Regions from separate parts of the Streptomyces sp. NPDC058877 genome, predicted to be linked through region 1. Evidence: riboswitches for the same ligand, from Rfam matches in the RefSeq annotation. Region 1 holds a riboswitch; each other region holds the start of a gene.
What was found. Region 1 has a riboswitch for thiamine pyrophosphate ahead of ACFW2Y_RS24535 (thiamine ABC transporter substrate binding subunit). Riboswitches for the same ligand answer to the same signal wherever they lie in the genome.
Positions count from the first base shown of each region.

Region 2: linked by a shared signal. The riboswitch ahead of thiC (phosphomethylpyrimidine synthase ThiC) and the one ahead of ACFW2Y_RS24535 (thiamine ABC transporter substrate binding subunit) in region 1 are both predicted to bind thiamine pyrophosphate.
Region 3: linked by a shared signal. The riboswitch ahead of thiO (glycine oxidase ThiO) and the one ahead of ACFW2Y_RS24535 (thiamine ABC transporter substrate binding subunit) in region 1 are both predicted to bind thiamine pyrophosphate.

Region 1 covers NZ_JBHYMF010000120.1:13,570-19,193, forward strand. The annotation lists gene ACFW2Y_RS24525 (ABC transporter ATP-binding protein) at 1-404, opposite strand, end outside; gene ACFW2Y_RS24530 (ABC transporter permease) at 404-2,017, opposite strand; gene ACFW2Y_RS24535 (thiamine ABC transporter substrate binding subunit) at 2,056-3,150, opposite strand; TPP riboswitch at 3,234-3,344, opposite strand; gene rlmN (23S rRNA (adenine(2503)-C(2))-methyltransferase RlmN) at 3,374-4,480, opposite strand; gene ACFW2Y_RS24545 (histone deacetylase) at 4,839-5,522, opposite strand.
Region 2 covers NZ_JBHYMF010000005.1:68,971-74,594, forward strand. The annotation lists gene ACFW2Y_RS02550 (metallophosphoesterase) at 1-4, shown strand, start outside; gene ACFW2Y_RS02555 (hypothetical protein) at 163-801, shown strand; gene thiC (phosphomethylpyrimidine synthase ThiC) at 1,027-2,817, opposite strand; TPP riboswitch at 2,811-2,957, opposite strand; gene ACFW2Y_RS02565 (YibE/F family protein) at 3,030-4,352, shown strand; gene ACFW2Y_RS02570 (SsgA family sporulation/cell division regulator) at 4,358-4,798, opposite strand; gene ACFW2Y_RS02575 (IclR family transcriptional regulator) at 4,937-5,624, opposite strand, start outside.
Region 3 covers NZ_JBHYMF010000114.1:16,611-22,234, forward strand. The annotation lists gene pknB (Stk1 family PASTA domain-containing Ser/Thr kinase) at 1-1,372, opposite strand, end outside; gene ACFW2Y_RS23915 (thiazole synthase) at 1,543-2,337, opposite strand; gene thiS (sulfur carrier protein ThiS) at 2,343-2,543, opposite strand; gene thiO (glycine oxidase ThiO) at 2,540-3,694, opposite strand; TPP riboswitch at 3,692-3,804, opposite strand; gene ACFW2Y_RS23930 (NAD(P)/FAD-dependent oxidoreductase) at 3,949-5,112, shown strand; gene ACFW2Y_RS23935 (Rv2175c family DNA-binding protein) at 5,156-5,521, shown strand.

The DNA.
Region 1 (5,624 bases):
CCGCCGGAGAGCGCGCCGACGGATCGCCGCTCGGCCCCCGGAAGGCCGACGAGGTCGAGCAGTTCCCGCACCCGCTCCGCCCGCTCCGCCTTCCCCGCCCCGCGCATCCGCAGCCCGAAGGCGACGTTGCCGCCGACGTCCCGCTGCGGGAAGAGCTGGTGGTCCTGGAACATCAGCCCGACGCCCCGCCGGTGCACCGGGACCCCGGCCTGGTCGGCACCGCCGAGCAGGACCCGGCCCCCATCGAGGTGCTGGAGCCCGGCGACGACCCGGAGCATCGTGGACTTGCCGCTGCCGCTCGGGCCGAGCACGCACACGATCTCGTGCTCGGCGACCTCCAGGTCCACCGCGTCGAGCACCACCCGCTCCCCGAACCGTACGGTCGCCCCGTCGAGCCCCAGCATCAGAACTCCCCGGAGGTCCGGTCGGTACGGAGCCGTTCGAGCAGCAACAGGGACACCGCGCACACCACCATCAGAATCGTCGAGAGGGCCATGGCCTGGCCGTAGTTGAGTTCGCCGGGGCGGCCGAGCAACCGGGCCACCGCCACCGGGAGGGTCGGGCTGTCGGGCCGGGCGATGAAGACGGTCGCCCCGAACTCGCCGAGCGACACCGCGAACGCGAAACCGGCCGCGATCAGCAGCGCCCGCCGCACCATGGGCAGGTCGACCTCCCGCCAGGCCCGCCACGGCGAGGCCCCGAGCACGGCCGCCGCCTCCCGCAGGCGCTCGTCCACCGCCCGCAGGACGGGCAGCATCGTCCGCACCACGAAGGGAACGCCCACCAGGGCCTGTGCGAGCGGGACCAGGATCCAACTGGCCCGCAGATCGAGCGGCGGCTCGTCGAGCGTGATGAGGAAACCGAAGCCGACGGTGACCGCGGAAACCCCGAGCGGCAGCATCAACAGCGCGTCGAAGCCCCGCACCAGCCTCCCGGCCCGCCGGGTGAGGGCCGCCGCGGCGAGCCCGCCGATCAGCACCGCCAGGGCGGTGGCGGCCACCGCGTACCGCAGCGAGTTCCCGATCGCTTCCAGGGGCGGGACGAGGAAGGTGCCGGCCTCGTCGAGGGAGCCGAGCGCCCGGTAGTAGCGCGTGCCGTAGCCGTCGGGCCCGGCGAAGGACCGCTCGACGAGCACGCCCAGCGGCAGCAGGATCAACAGCGCCACGGAGAGCAGCACGCCCGCGAGCAGCGCCCACTGCCCGACACCGCTCGGCCTGCGCGCTGTGCGCTCCGGCGCGACGAGCCGCAGTGCGCTCTCCCGACGCCGCACCGCCCATGCGTGCACGGCGAGGATCATCCCCACCGCCACGAACTGCACCAGCGTCAGGACGGCCGCCGTCGGCAGGTCGAGCAGCCGTGCGGTCTGCCGGTAGATCTCCGACTCCAAGGTGGAGTAGGCGTTCCCGCCGAGGATCTGGACGACGCCGAAGGAGGTGAAGGTGAAGAGGAAGACCATCAGCGCGGCAGCCGCCACCGCCGGCACGAGCGCGGGCAGCGTCACCGTCCGCCAGGCCGCCCAGCGGGAAGCCCCGAGCACCCGGGCGGCCTCCTCCTGACGGGGATCGAGCTGGGACCAGAGGCCGCCGACGGTCCGCACGACGACCGCGTAGTTGAAGAAGACGTGCGCCAGCAGGATCGCCCACACCGTCGTGTCGAGCCGCAGCCCCCACAGTTCGTCGGTGAGCCCGCCCCGCCCGACGAGCGCCAGGAACGCCGTGCCGACCAGGACGGTCGGCAACACGAACGGCACCGTGACGACGGCCCGCAGCACTCCCTTGCCGGGGAAGTCGAAGCGGGCGAAGACGTACGCCCCCGGCAGGGCGACGAGCAGGGTGAGTCCGGTGGAGGCGAACGCCTGCCACACGGTGAAGCCGAGCACGTCGAGGATGTCCGGTCGGCTCAGGGTCTCGCCGATCCGTCCAAGTCGCCAGACGCCGTCGGGTCGCAGTCCGCGGTCCACGATGGACACGACGGGCCAGGCGAAGAAGACCCCGAAGAACGCGACGGGCAGGGCCATCAGCCCCAGCCGCGTCGCGTTCCCCCGGACGCCCCGTCCTACTTCAGGACGAGCGACGACCACTGCTGGATCCACGGGTCACGCTTCTCGGCGATCTTCTCGGGCGCCATGGTCTCCGGCTTCTCGATGACCACGCCGTGCTGGGTGAAGAGCTCCGGCAGCGCCGCGTCCTGCACCACCGGGTTGACGAACATCTGGAGCGGCATGTCCTCCTGGAACTCCTTCGAGATCAGGAAGTCGATCAGCGCCTTGCCGCCCTCGGGGTTCTTCGCCCCGTTCAGCAGGCCCGCGAACTCGGTCTGCCGGAAGCAGGTGCCGGTGGAGACCCCGGTGGGGGCCACCTTCGGCTGCGGCTCGCCGTAGAGCACCTCGACCGGCGGGCTGGAGGCGTACGACACCACGAGCGGCCGATCGCCCTTGGCCTGCTTGCCGCCGGCCGAGCCGGAGAACTCCTGGTTGTAGGCGAGCTCCCAGCTGTCGACGGTCTTCACGCCGTTGGCCTTCAGCTTCTTCCAGTACTCGGGCCAGCCCTCGTCGCCGTAGGCGGCGGCCGTGCCGAGGAGGAAGCCCAGGCCCGGGGAGGACCGCTCGGGATTCTCGACCACCAGCAGGTCCTTGTACTCCGGCTTCGCCAGGTCGTCGAAGGTCACCGGCGGCGCCAGCTTCTTGCCCTCGAAGTACGCCTTGTCGTAGTTGACGCAGATGTCGCCGGAGTCGATCGGGGTGACCCGGTGCTCCTCGTCGAGCTGGTACGCCGCCGGCACCCGGTCCAGGCCCTTCGCCTGGTACGGGACGAAGATCCCGTTGTCGAGGGCGCGGGACAGCAGCGTGTTGTCGACGCCGAAGAAGACGTCGCCCTGCGGGGAGCCCTTGGTCAGGATCTCCTTGTTGACGGCCTCGCCCGCGTCACCGCTCTTGAGGACCTTGACCTTGAAGCCGGTCCGCTTCGTGAACTCCGCCAGCACCTCCTCGGAGGCGTTGAAGGAGTCGTGGCTCACGAGGGTGACGGTCTTGGGCGCGGGCGCGTCGGTCTTGCCCGCCGTGCTCCCCGCGTCCTCGGTGCCGCACGCGGCGAGGCCGGTGACGCCGAGCGCCGCGACGAACGCGACGGCAGCGGCCTTCTTGATGCTCACTGGTTTTCCTCCTGGGCGTGACCAGGAAGAGACGCGGCCCCGCCCGCACCCGGCGGAGGCCGGACGCGGGCAGGGCGCAACAGCTTGAGTTACGACCGAACTTCCTACCCAGAATGACCTGGGCGAGGTTCAGAGGGTCTGCGGTCCTACGGTGACCGCACTCTCAGCGCTGTGGCGCTCCCCTGTCGGAATATGGAGATGTGTTCGAGCTCAGACTACAAGGTCAGCGCTCGGCTGCCGCGAGCTGTCCACAGGCACCGTCGATCTCCTGCCCCCGGGTGTCCCGAACGGTCACCGGAACCCCGTGGCGGGCGATGGCCTCGACGAAGGCCTTCTCGTCCTCCGGCCGCGACGCCGTCCACTTCGACCCGGGCGTCGGGTTCAGCGGGATCAGGTTGACGTGCACCCGCTTGCCCTTGAGCAGCCGGCCGAGCAGGTCGCCCCGCCACGCCTGGTCGTTGATGTCCCGGATGAGGGCGTACTCGATGGAGATCCGGCGCCCGGACTTCTCGGCGTACTCCCAGGCCGCGTCCAGGACCTCCCGCACCTTCCACCGCGTGTTGACGGGCACGAGGGTGTCGCGCAGCTCGTCGTCCGGGGCGTGCAGCGAAACCGCGAGGCGGCACTTGAAGCCCTCGTCGGCGAAGCGGAGCATCGCCGGCACGAGACCGACGGTGGAGACGGTGATGCCGCGCTGCGACAGCCCGAGCCCGTCCGGCTCGGGGTCCGTGAGCCGGCGGATCGCCCCGACCACACGCTTGTAGTTGGCGAGCGGCTCGCCCATGCCCATGAAGACGATGTTGGAGAGCCGCGCCGGGCCACCGGGCACCTCGCCGTCGCGCAGGGCCCGCATCCCGTCCACGATCTGGTGCACGATCTCGGCGGTCGACAGGTTCCGGTCGAGGCCGGCCTGCCCGGTCGCGCAGAACGGACAGTTCATGCCGCAGCCGGCCTGCGAGGAGATACACATGGTCACCCGGTCCGGGTAGCGCATGAGCACCGACTCCACGAGCGTGCCGTCGTGCAGCCGCCACAGGGTCTTGCGGGTGGTGTCGTCGTCGCACGAGATGTGTCGCACCACGGACATCAGATCGGGCAGCAGCTCTCCGGCCAGCTTCTCCCGCGAGGCGGCCGGGATGTCGGTCCACTCGGCGGGGTCGTGCGCGTACCGCGCGAAGTAGTGCGTGGACAGCTGCTTGGCGCGGAACGGCTTCTCGCCGATCGCGGCGACGGCCTCCTTCCGCTCGGCGGGCGTGAGGTCGGCCAGGTGCCGCGGCGGCTTCTTGGCTCCGCGGGGGGCGACGAAAGTGAGTTCTCCGGGCTTGGGCATGGTGCTACCAGTGTCGCAGACACTTCCCAGTTCCCAGGGGCTGCGGCCTCCGGCGGTAATCGTCCGGGGCCGTCCGGGCCGTCGCCACCCGGTTCTCACGATCCCGCGGAATGACCGCCGGTTCCCCGACGGGCGCGCCGCAGCCGTCGTGAACCCTTTGAAGGGTGCCGGAGCACACTGGTTTCGCGGTCGGTCGGTGTGGATCTCGTAGACGGTCCCGGCCATCGGCTTCGCGGCGCCGGCCCCGGCCTGCTACCCGGCTCGATCAAGGACGGAAACCCCACCGCAGCAGGGTTGGCGCGTGTCATCGTCGCATGGCCCGGCCGCCCAAGAGGCTTGGGTTCCCCTCCACCACTCCTCACCGGGAGCCCCGTCCAGCCCCGTCCGCGAGCAGTTCCATGACGGCGTCGGGCGTCAGATGGCCCCTCGCTCCGGGCCTGTCGGAGAGATAGCCGGCAATCTCCTCGTCGCTCCACGCCGACGACGCCTTGAGGCCGTGTGCAAGCTGCCGGACGTAGGCGGTCGCAGGTCGACGCACCCCGGTGTCCGCCATGCGCCACGGGGCCGTGAACGTCAGGACCGGCAAGCCCTCAAGTGCCCCGGGACAGACGAGCGTCTCGTAGCGTCCGGGCCCCCGCTCCGAGCGTCCGGTGGCCAGGACTTCGGTCAGTTCGACGTCCTGGCCCGGCTCGCGGTACATCTCCTGGGCCGCCACGTCCGCGAACTGCTGGACCGTGATGAGGTGCGTGACCGCCCACGCCACGCCATCCGCCGTCGGGTCGTAGAACCCGCGCCCGCCCGTCCACACGAGGGATTCGGTGGCGAAGTAGACCTGCCCGGGCATGGTGACCGCGACCGATCTCTGGGGAGGGGTCCGGTCCCGGCATCCCGGGTAGACGCGATTAGAACCCGGCGGTCGCCCTCCTGCGAGGTACTGGTCGAGCCGTTCCGCGTACATGTTGGAGCCGTAGGAGGCGTACCAGACCCGTTGCGGCCGGACGTCACTCGTCCGGAGCGGTTCCAGGGGGCGGGCAGTGGACACGATCACTCCGCAGGCGCGTCGTCGCGGACCGCACATCGCGGTCCTCCGGCAGGGCCGTGACCGTCGTCCGGAGCGGTCTGCCGTCCTCGCCCCGTCCGTGCG
Region 2 (5,624 bases), on a different contig from region 1:
ATGACGCATAACCCTGCGCATCCGGGGAAGTCGATTTCCGGAAACACCCTGTCAGGCCGCGGCGTCACCGCAATACCATCGGGTCATCCGTAGCAGGCTCTCCTCCGTTTCCGCTCGGCCAGCCGTTCCCACGGCCGATCCGGGCCTACGGAGCATCGGGGGATGCACATGAACGTGGCTCCGCACCTGCTGACCGAGGACCGCTCCGAGTACGAGCGCATCCTCGACGACGCACTGAGCACCGCACACGCACGTCCGGATCTCGACGGGGTCGGAACGCGGCTCACGGTCGCCCAACTGCGCTCCATGGCCATGAATGCGACAGCGCTGATCACCACCGCAGCCGCAAGCGAGTACGGCCACTTCGTGAAGGTGCGCGAGCAGAACCGTGCGGCCCTCAGGACCCGCAGAGCCGGTGCGGACCCCGTTCACGGCGTCGGCGCCATGGCCGTCGTCACCGTGATGGTGCCCGTCCTCGGGGGCACGACCGCCGCGATCCTGCTGGTGGTCGGGGCGGTCCTGCACGCCTTCGCCCCCACCACGGTCTTCGGCGAGACCCTGCTGACGGCCGGCTTGGTCTTCGCCGCCCTCGCCGCCGCCGGTCTGCTCTGCGCGGGCATCGGCCTCCTGCTGACCGCCCTGCGCAACAGCCCTGCCGCAGTGGACGGAACCGCTGCGGTCGACGACGAGCTCTCGCTCGCCCGGGAGGCCTGGCGCCACGCCCTCCTGGAGCGCGGCATGCTCCCCTTCTTCCGCGACGCCCTCGCCGCGACCACCCCGCCGGACGGAACCCAGCCCTGAGAACGAGCGGTCGGCCCCTCGCGACAAGGAGCCGGGTCACGCTTCCGCAGAGCCGGGCCGTCACCCCACCGGGCATGCGCACGACGGGGCCGCCGGGGCGTGTTGTGCACTCGACTCCGTCCGCCCGGAGGACGGGCCGGTGAGGGGCTTCGCGACGCGCCCGGGCGACGAACGGCGAAACGCCGCCCCGGGGACGAGGACCTCAGGGGCGGCGCCGTGTCCGGGTCAGTCCGCCAGCGGCAGGTAGACGCGGTTGCCGCTCGCCGCGAACTCCTTGGACTTCTCCAGCATCCCGGCCTCGATCTCCTCCGGGGTGGCGTCCGCTTCCCCGCCGAACTGTTCGGTGATGCTCCTGCTGATCTTCATCGAGCAGAACTTCGGACCGCACATCGAACAGAAGTGCGCGGTCTTCGCGGGCTCCGCGGGAAGCGTCTCGTCGTGGTACTCCCGCGCGGTGTCCGGGTCGAGCGCCAGGTTGAACTGGTCCTCCCAACGGAACTCGAACCGCGCGTCCGAGAGCGCGTCGTCCCACTCCTGTGCGCCCGGGTGCCCCTTGGCGAGATCGGCCGCGTGCGCCGCGATCTTGTACGTGATGACGCCCGTCTTCACGTCGTCCTTGTTCGGCAGGCCCAGGTGCTCCTTGGGCGTGACGTAGCAGAGCATCGCGGTGCCCCACCAGGCGATCATCGCCGCGCCGATGCCCGAGGTGATGTGGTCGTACGCGGGCGCGACGTCCGTGGTGAGCGGGCCGAGCGTGTAGAACGGCGCCTCCTCGCAGATCTCCTGCTGGAGGTCGATGTTCTCCTTGATCTTGTGCATCGGGACGTGGCCCGGGCCCTCGATCATCGTCTGCACGTTGTGCCGCTTGGCGATCGTGTTCAGCTCACCCAGCGTGCGCAGCTCCGCGAACTGCGCATCGTCGTTGGCGTCCGCGATCGAGCCGGGACGCAGGCCGTCGCCGAGCGAGTAGGTGACGTCGTACGCCGCCAGGATCTCGCAGAGCTCCTCGAAGTTCGTGTAGAGGAAGTTCTCCTTGTGGTGCGCGAGGCACCAAGCAGCCATGATCGAACCACCGCGGGAGACGATGCCGGTCTTGCGGCGTGCGGTGAGCGGCACGTAGGGCAGCAGCACGCCGGCGTGCACCGTCATGTAGTCGACGCCCTGCTCGGCCTGCTCGATGACCGTGTCCTTGTAGATCTCCCAGGTCAGCTCCTCGGCCTTGCCGTCGACCTTCTCCAGCGCCTGGTAGAGCGGCACGGTTCCGATCGGCACGGGCGAGTTCCGCAGCACCCATTCGCGGGTGGTGTGGATGTTGCGACCGGTGGACAGGTCCATGACCGTGTCGGCACCCCAGCGGGTCGCCCAGGTCATCTTCTCCACCTCCTCCTCGATGGAGGAGGTGACGGCGGAGTTGCCGATGTTGGCGTTGACCTTCACCAGGAACCGCTTGCCGATGATCATCGGCTCGATCTCCGGGTGGTTGACGTTCGCCGGCAAGACGGCGCGGCCCGCGGCGATCTCCTCCCGTACGACCTCGGGGGAGACGTTCTCGCGGATCGCCACGTACTCCATCTCCGGGGTGACCTCACCCCGGCGGGCGTACGCGAGCTGGGTCACCGCCTGCCCCTCCCGTCCCCGGCGCGGCAGGCGCGGGCGGCCGGGGAAGACGGCATCGAGGTTCTTCAGCCCCCCGCCCCGCGGAGAGGTGTGCTTGATGCCGTCGTCCTCGGGGCGGACCGGACGGCCCGCGTACTCTTCGGTGTCGCCGCGCGCGATGATCCAGTTCTCGCGCAGCGGGGAAAGGCCCCGCCGGACATCGGTGTCGATGGCGGGGTCGGTGTACGGACCGGACGTGTCGTACAGGGTGACGTCCTTGCCGTTGGTGAGGTGCACCTGCCGGACGGGCACCCGGAGGTCGGGGCGGGAGCCCTCGATGTACCCCTTGTGCCAGCCCGGCGTGCGCTCGCCCTGGTCGTTCTGGTCGGAGGCAGGCGTGCGTGCATCCTGAATGGTCATGAGACCGATCTCCCTACGCCGGCATTACCCGGTAACAGGTTCGGCGGTCGGCGCAGCCTCTTCCCGTACGGACATCGGTCCGTACGTACGGTGATCAGCGCCCTCTCAGCCCGGTGCTCCGAGCTCCCGCGTGTGCAAAGGTGGCACCACGCTAGCGTCATTCCGGGCGTGCTGAACAGTGGGCCCCCGCGCGTTCTTGCGATGATCGGTCGGTGACTTCCCCCCAGCGCACCCCCGAACCTCATGGCCACGGGCACTCCCACGCCCACGGCCACGGTCCCGCCGAGCCCGTCTCACGGCATCTGCGCAAGGTGATCGCCGCGGTTCTGATCCCCTTCGCCACCGCGGTCGCGGTGGGGCTGGTGGTCCTGTGGCCGGGCGGCACCCCGGCGCACGAGCGCACCGGGGTCGGCTTCGACCGGCAGACCCAACAGGGCGAGGTCGTCTCCGTCGAGCGCGTCGACTGCGCGGACGTGAACGCCGCCCAGGTCCCGCCGACCGGCGACACCTCCACGCCGGAGGGCCGCGAGGCGGTCAACGCGCAACAGGGGCAGTGCAAGAAGGCGACCGTGAAGGTGACCACCGGCCCGGACGAGGGGCGCACCTTCGTCGAGATCGTGCAGCCGGACGCGCCGCGCCAACTACACGAGGGACAGGGCGTGGTGGTGGCGTACGCCCCTGACGCCCCGCACGACCTGCAGTACTCGGTGACCGATGTGAACCGGAAACTGCCGATGGCACTCCTCGCCGGCATCTTCGCCGTGGCGGTCGTGGTGGTCGGCCGGATGCGGGGGGTGATGGCGCTCATCGCGCTGGCCGTGAGCTTCCTGGTGCTGACGCTCTTCATCCTGCCGGCCATCCTGCAGGGATCGAATCCACTGGTCGTGGCGGTGGTCGGGTCGAGTGCGATCATGCTGATCGCGCTCTACATGTGCCACGGCCTGTCGGCCCGCACCTCGGTCGCGGTGCTCGGCACGCTGATCTCGCTGCTGCTGATCGGTCTGCTCGGCTCGCTCTTCATCGACTGGGCCGCGCTCAGCGGGAACACCGATGACAACACCGGTTTGATCCACGGCCTGTACCCGGAGATCGACATGTCCGGTCTGCTGCTGGCCGGGGTCATCATCGGCTCGCTCGGCGTACTGGACGACGTGACGGTGACCCAGACCTCTGCCGTCTGGGAACTGCACCAGGCGGATCCGGGCATGGGTCCGCGCGGCCTTTACCGGGCCGGCATCAGGATCGGCCGCGACCACATCGCCTCGGTCGTGAACACGCTGGTCCTCGCGTATGCGGGTGCGGCCCTGCCGCTCCTGCTGCTCTTCTCCATCGCGCAGAGCAGCATGGGGACGGTGGCCAACAGCGAGTTGGTGGCCGAGGAGATCGTCCGGACGCTGGTGGGATCGATCGGGTTGGTGGCGTCCGTGCCGGTCACCACGGCGCTCGCGGCCCTGGTCGTCTCCGCGGACCGACCGGGCTCCGAGGGGGGGAAGCCCGCGGCGGCTCGGCGGGGCAGGCGGCGCCGCGCCAAGTAGGGGGCTCAGGCCGGGCCGGCGTTCTCTTCGGCCAGGATCCGGCCCAGCGCGGCCTCCAGGTGGTCCTCGAAGTCACCGAGCGCCCATTCCTGACCGAGCGGAACCAGCTTGTCCGTTCGGTCGAGGAAGGCGACCAACGGAGGCGCACTGGCACGGAACAGTGCACGATCACCGCCCACTTGCAGCCTGATCGAAACGTCCGAGAGTCCTTCCGGCTCGGTCGGGGCGATGTGCACATCGCCGTCACCGCTCGGCCGGTTGATCCCGTCGAGCAGCAGTTCCCTCCCGAACGCCCAGGTCACGGGCGCGTCCCCGGGGAGGTGGAAGGTCATCCGCACCGCGTAGGGATCCCGGGTCTCATACCGGAGTTCGACCGGGATCTTGAAGGAGAGCTCCTCGGAGACGAGGAAGCTCATCAGGACCTCGGCCTGAACCGACTCTCGCATCATGTACCCCGCAGTAGATGAAGCAGTTGTGTGAGCACAGCTGCTGAAAGCTGTGACCGAAACGGCCAGGAATGATCCACCATGGCCCTCTTGACGCAATCGTGCTGCACCCGCTAGCAGATCACAAGGAGTGATTTTTCAGATACTGATAGAGAACGCGAGTGAACCGAAGAGCCTACCGATCTCTTTGCGTAGTCGCTCGACTGCGGGGAGCAACTGTTCTTGCTGGTGAAGGGGGAGGGAAATCGCCATTGCGGCCACCGCAGAGCCCACCGTGATGGGGATGGCGGCACAAACCGTGCCTAGTGCATATTCCTGACGCTCCACTAGAGCATCCATTCGCCCCAAATCGCCCAAACGCTCCAAAAGAACACGGCGGTTACGCACCGTATACGGAGTGATGGATTCAACCGGGTGGCGATCAAGGTGGTCTTGACGGGATTTCAGATCGAGTTGGCTCAGCAGGCACTGGCCGATCGCATGGGCATGGGCGGTCTCCCGGAAGTCTGCCCACTCCTCCACCGCGGGGGCGGAGGGGGTGTCGGCAACGGCAACCAGCTCTACTTCACCCTCCCGGTAGAGGGCGAAGTAGATGGGGACGCCGATCTCGTCCCGCCAACGGGCAAGGGAGTTTTCGATCTTGGTGCGACGATTCTGCAAAGCTCCGCCACTGGCCAGCCGAACGGCGGCGTCCCCCAGGACGAACACGCCCTTCTCCCGGACCAGATAGCCCTCGTGCGTCAGGGTGCGGAGTAGGTGGTAGGTGGTCGGCAGGGGAAGGCCCGTCTCACGGGCGAGCTGCTTGGCCGGGGCACCCTCCACGTGG
Region 3 (5,624 bases), on a different contig from region 1:
GGATGCGCCTGGCCTCCGCGAGCGGTTTGTTCCTGAGGTTGGGCACCTTCACGACCTTTGGGCCGCGCGAGAGGGTGAGGGCGACCGTGCTGTTGCCCCGGACGCGCTCGCCGGGCTCCGGGTCGACGGCCATCACCGTGCCCCGTTCGTACACGTCGCTGAAGTCGCGCTTCGTCGTGCCGACGTCCAGACCGGCGTCGGTGATGCGCTTCGTCGCGGCGGCCTCGGACTGGCCCAGGACGGCCGGCACGCGGGTGAACTGGCCGGAATTGATGTACCAGACGCCGGTGCCCAGGCCGAGGGCGAGCAGCACGACGGCGACGACGAGGAGGGGGCCGCGCGGCGGGAGCCTGCGGGCACCCCCGGATGCCGGAGGGGCTTCGGGGGCGGGCAGCCGGTTGGTGTGCAGCACCGGCTGGGTGCCGCCCGCCGTCGTGGGCACGGGCCGGGCGATCACGCTGGTCCGGTCCTCGGCGGTGTCCCGGGTCCCGGAGCGCGCCTGAGGGGGTAGCGCGTCCAACTGCTCGTCGTCGAGCCCGGCACGGGTCTCCCGGAGCAGGGCGAGCAGGGCCACCGCATCCTGCGGGCGGGCCTCGGGAGCACGGGCCGTGGCGGCTGTGACCAGCCCGTCCAGTGCCGGGGCGAGCCCGGGCACGACGGCCGAGGGGGCCGGCACGTCGGTGTTCAGGTGCTGGTAGAGGACCTGCCCCGGGGTCTCTCCCCCGTGCGGCTTGCCGCCGGTCAGCATCTCGTAGAGGACGACGCCGCAGGCGTACACGTCGGCGCTGGGATCGGCGGTGCCGTACTCGATCTGCTCCGGTGCGAGGTACGAGACGGTGCCGAGGACCGGGCCGGTGACGGCGGTCGCCGAGCCCACGGCCCGCACCAGGCCGAAGTCGGCGACCTTGACCCGCCCGTCATCCCCTATCAGGACGTTCTCCGGCTTCATGTCCCGGTGCACGAAGCCGGCCCGGTGCGCGGCACCGAGCGCGGCGAGCACCGGCTCCAGGATGTCCAGGGCGGCCCGCGGCGTGAGGGCGCCGCGCTCGCGCAGGACGTCGCGGAGGGTGCAGCCGGCGACGTACTCCATCGCGAGGTAGACGTACGCGCCCTCGGCGCCCTGGTCGAAGACGCCGACGACGTTCGGGTGCGCGAGCCGGGCCACGGACTTCGCCTCGCGGATGAACCGCTCGACGAAGGCGGCGTCGGCGGCCAGGGAGGGGTGCATCACCTTGAGCGCGAGGACGCGGTCGAGACGGGTGTCCACGGCCCGGTAGACCGTGGCCATCCCGCCCACGGCGATGCGCGCGTCGATGCGGTAGCGGCCGTCGAGCAGCCGCCCGACGAGGGGGTCCTGAAGGGTCGTGTCCACGACGTCGAGTCTACGAGCCGGGGGCGGGGCGCCCGCGCGGGTGCGTCGGGACTGCAGCGCACCTGTGACGAGTGCCCGCCCCCGCCGACCCGTACGGCGCCGCCTTCTCGGGAGCCGCGTGCGATCGGCTTCCGGGCGAGCCGTGGCCGGCCCGGTCCGCCGTGCGCGGCTCAGAAGGCCGGGCGTTCGGGGTCCAGACGGGCGCGGCCCTGCACGGGGGACGAGGCCTCGGCGAAGTGGCGCCGGGGGATGCGTCCCGCGCGGTGGGCCAGTCGTCCCGCTTCGACCGCGTGCCGCATGGCCGCCGCCATCAGGACGGGCTCCTGCGCGCGGGTCACCGCCGATGCGAGCATCACCGCCGCGCACCCCAGCTCCATCGCGAGCGTCGCGTCCGACGCGGTGCCCGCCCCGGCGTCGAGGATCACCGGGACCCCCGCCCGCTCCGTGATCAGCTGGAAGTTGTGCGGGTTGCGGATGCCGAGCCCGGATCCGATGGGGGAACCGAGCGGCATGATCGCCGCACAGCCGACGTCCTCCAGCTTCCGGGCGAGGACCGGGTCGTCATTGGTGTAGGGGAGCACGGTGAAGCCGTCGTCGACGAGGGTCTCGGCCGCGGCGAGGAGCTCCTCGCCGTCCGGCAGCAGGGTCCGCTCGTCGGCGACCACCTCCAGCTTGATCCAGTCGGTGCCGAGAGCCTCCCGGGCGAGCCGTGCGGTCAGGACGGCCTCGCCCGCGGTGAAGCAGCCCGCGGTGTTGGGCAGGACCCGGATGCCGAGCCGCTCCAGGACCGAGAGGACCGAGCCCCGGACCGTGGGGTCCAGGCGCCGCATGGCGACGGTGGTCAGCTCCGTGCCGCTGGCGACGAGGGCGCGCTCCAGCACGTCGAGGCTGGGGGCGCCGCCGGTGCCCATGACGAGCCGGGAGGAGAACTCCGTGCCGCCGAGGACGAACGCGTCGTCGGACATCGCGCTCAACCCCCCTGCACCGCGGTGAGAACCTCCACCCGGTCGCCCTCGCCGAGGAGCGTCGTGGCCCACGCACCGCGCGGCACGACCGTCTCGTTGAGCGCCGCCGCGACCCCGGAGGGGGCCGTGGTCAGGGTGGCGACCAGGACGTCGAGGGAGAGGGGACCCGTGAATTCGCGGGCCTCTCCGTTCACGGACACGTTCATGCGGGCTGCTCCTGGTGTGCGGGAGAGAAACGGCGGGGGGCGAAGGGGAGTGCCTCGTCCGGCAGGGCGCCCGTGGTGAGCACCTCCGCCAGGGCGTCGCCGGTGACGGGCGTCAGCAGGACCCCGTTGCGGTAGTGGCCGGTGGCCAGGTGGAGGCCCGGCAGGGCGCTGGGGCCGAGCAGCGGCGCGTTGTCCGGGGATCCGGGGCGCAGTCCGGCCCGGGTCTCGGTGAGCGGCAGTTCGGTGATGCCGGGGACGAGCTCATGGGCGTCGCGCAGCAACTCGTACACCCCGCCCGCCGTCACCGTCGTGTCCCAGCCCAGTTCCTCGCTGGTGGCGCCGACCACGAGCTCGCCGTTCTCGCGGGGCACCAGGTAGACGTGGCTGCCGCGGACGACGGCCCGGACGGTGCGGGAGAGGAAGGGGGCGTACGCGGCCGGCACCCGGAGCCGCAGGACCTGGCCCTTCACGGGGCGGACCGGCGGCAGTGCCTCCTCCGGAACGCCTGCCAGACGTCCACTGAGGCTGCCCGCGGCGAGCACGACCTGGTCGCCCGCCAGTTCCCCGCCACCGGCGAGCACCACGCCGCGCGCCCGGTCCCGCACCACCGCGAGCCGCTCCGCGAGGGTGCGGTGGAAGACGACCCCGGCCCGTTCGCAGGCGAGGAGGAGCGCGGCGGTCAGCCGGCGCGGGTCGACCTGGTGGTCGCCGTCGACCCGGAGTCCGCCCCGGACGCCGGGTGCCAGCATCGGCTCCAGTCGGCGGCAGTCCCGGCCGCTGAGCCATTCCGAGACCAGACCGCAGCGGGTCTGGAGGGCGTGCAGTTCGCGCAGGTGGGCGCGGTCATCGGCGTCGAGCGCGACGGCGAGGGTGCCACAGGCGCGGTAGCCGACGTCATGGCCGGTGTGGTCCTCCAGCTCGGCGACGAACGAGGGGTAGCGGGCGGCGGAGGCGAGGTTGAGCCCGAGCAGGGTCTCCTCGCCGTAGTGCAGTTCGGTGACGGCGGCGAGCATCCCGGCCGCGACCTGCGCGGCCCCGCCGCCCGGATCGGGGTCGACGACGGCGGTGCGCAGTCCGCGCTGTGCGGCCCGCCAGGCCGTGACCAGGCCGATGATGCCGCCCCCGACCACGAGGACATCGGAAGAACGCATGGGCGTCCAGCCCCTCCCTTCGCCGGCATGACCCGGATCAGGTTCGTACGGTCGGAGGCCGTCCCAGCCTCCCTCTCAGCCCGGTCGTCCGGGCTCCCGCGAGTGCTTTACGCCCGTCAGACTAGCCCGACGCGGTCGGAGGGCCACAGACCCTCCCGCCCCCTCACTTTTCTGATGAATCGTTAGATGCATAGGGTGGGCGGGTGAGCGAGCAGAAGCAGGCCCAGCAGCACGTCGTGATCGTCGGCGCCGGAATGGCGGGCGTCCAGACCGCCGTCGCCCTGCGCGAGCAGGGCTTCACCGGCCCCGTGACCCTCATCGGGGCCGAACCCCACCAGCCCTACGACCGGCCCCCGCTCTCCAAGGCGGTCCTCCTCGGCAAGGCCGAGGGCTCCGCCTTCGAGGTCGACTTCGAAGACCTCGGGATCGACCTCCGCCTCGGCCTCGACGTCACCGGACTGCGCGCCACCGACCACCAGATCGACACCGAGTCCGGACCCGTCGCGTACGACACCCTGGTCATCGCCACCGGCGCCCACCCCGTCACCCTCCCCGGCGCCGAAGGCGTCCCGGGGGTCCACCTGCTGCGCACCCTCGATGACGCCGTGCGCCTCGGCCCCGTCCTGGAGCACCGTCGTTCCGTCGTGGTCGTCGGCGCCGGCTGGATCGGCGCCGAATTCGCCACCGCCGCGCGCGGGGCGGGCTGCGCCGTCACCGTCGTCGAAGCCGCCGACCGGCCGCTCGCCGGGGTCCTGCCCGCCGAGGTCGCCACTCCGATGGCCGCCTGGTACGGGGAGAGCGGCGCCGCCCTCCTGACCCGCGCGCGCGTGGACGCCGTCCGGCCCGGCCGCGTCGTCCTGGCCGACGGCCGGGAGCTCCCCGCCGACGCCGTCGTGGTCGGCATCGGTGCCCGCCCCGCCACGCACTGGCTCACCGGCTCCGGCATCGCCCTCGACCCGGACGGCGCCGTCACCGCCGATGACCGCCTGCGCACCTCCCTGCCCGACGTGTACGCGGTCGGGGACTGCGCCTCCTTTCCCTCGGCCCGTTACGGAAGGCGCCTCCTCGTCCACCACTGGGACAACGCCCTCCAGGGCCCGCGCACGGTCGCCGCGGCGATCACCGGCGCCGACGACGCGCCCTACGACCCGGTGCCGTACTTCTGGTCCGAGCAGTTCGGACGCTTCGTCCAGTACGCGGGACACCACGAGGGCGCCGACGGGATGCTGTGGCGCGGAGACCCCGCCGACGCGTCCTGGTCCGTGCTCTGGCTGCGGGACGGGGTGCCGGTGGCCCTCCTCGCGGTCGGCCGCCCCCGCGACCTGGCGCAGGGCCGCCGGCTCATCGAGGCGGCCGTGCCCGTCGACCCGGAGCGCGCCGCCGACCCCGGCGTCCCCCTGAAGGCGGCGGCACGGTAGGGCCCGACTACCGGCCGTCAGTCCGGGATGGCAGGCTTGTCCCGTGACCGAGATTGACGTAAAGATCGATGCTCTCGTCCCCGCCTGGCTCTACCTGCCCGACATCGCGGAGATGCTCGATGTCGAGGTGACGCGCGTGCGGCAGCTGGTCAAGGAAGGCCAGCTCATCGCCGTGCGCCGCGGACCGAACAACGCCCTGCAAGTACCCGCCGCCTTCATCCAGGGCGACAAGGTCGTCAAGGGACTGTCCGGGACCCTGACCCTGCTGCGGGACGACGGCTTCACCGACGAGGAAATGCTGGAGTGGCTCTTCACTCCGGACGAGAGCCTGCCGGGCACGCCCGCCCAGGCGCTCGGCGAGAATCGCGGTACGGAGGTGAAGCGCCGAGCCCAGGCGCTCGCCGTCTGACGCGCACGCACCCACGCGCCGGCGTGCACGCGCCGATGTCGAGGCACCGGCGTGCACGCACCGGTGCCTCCACGCACCGAAGACACCAGCCGCAGGTGCCGCG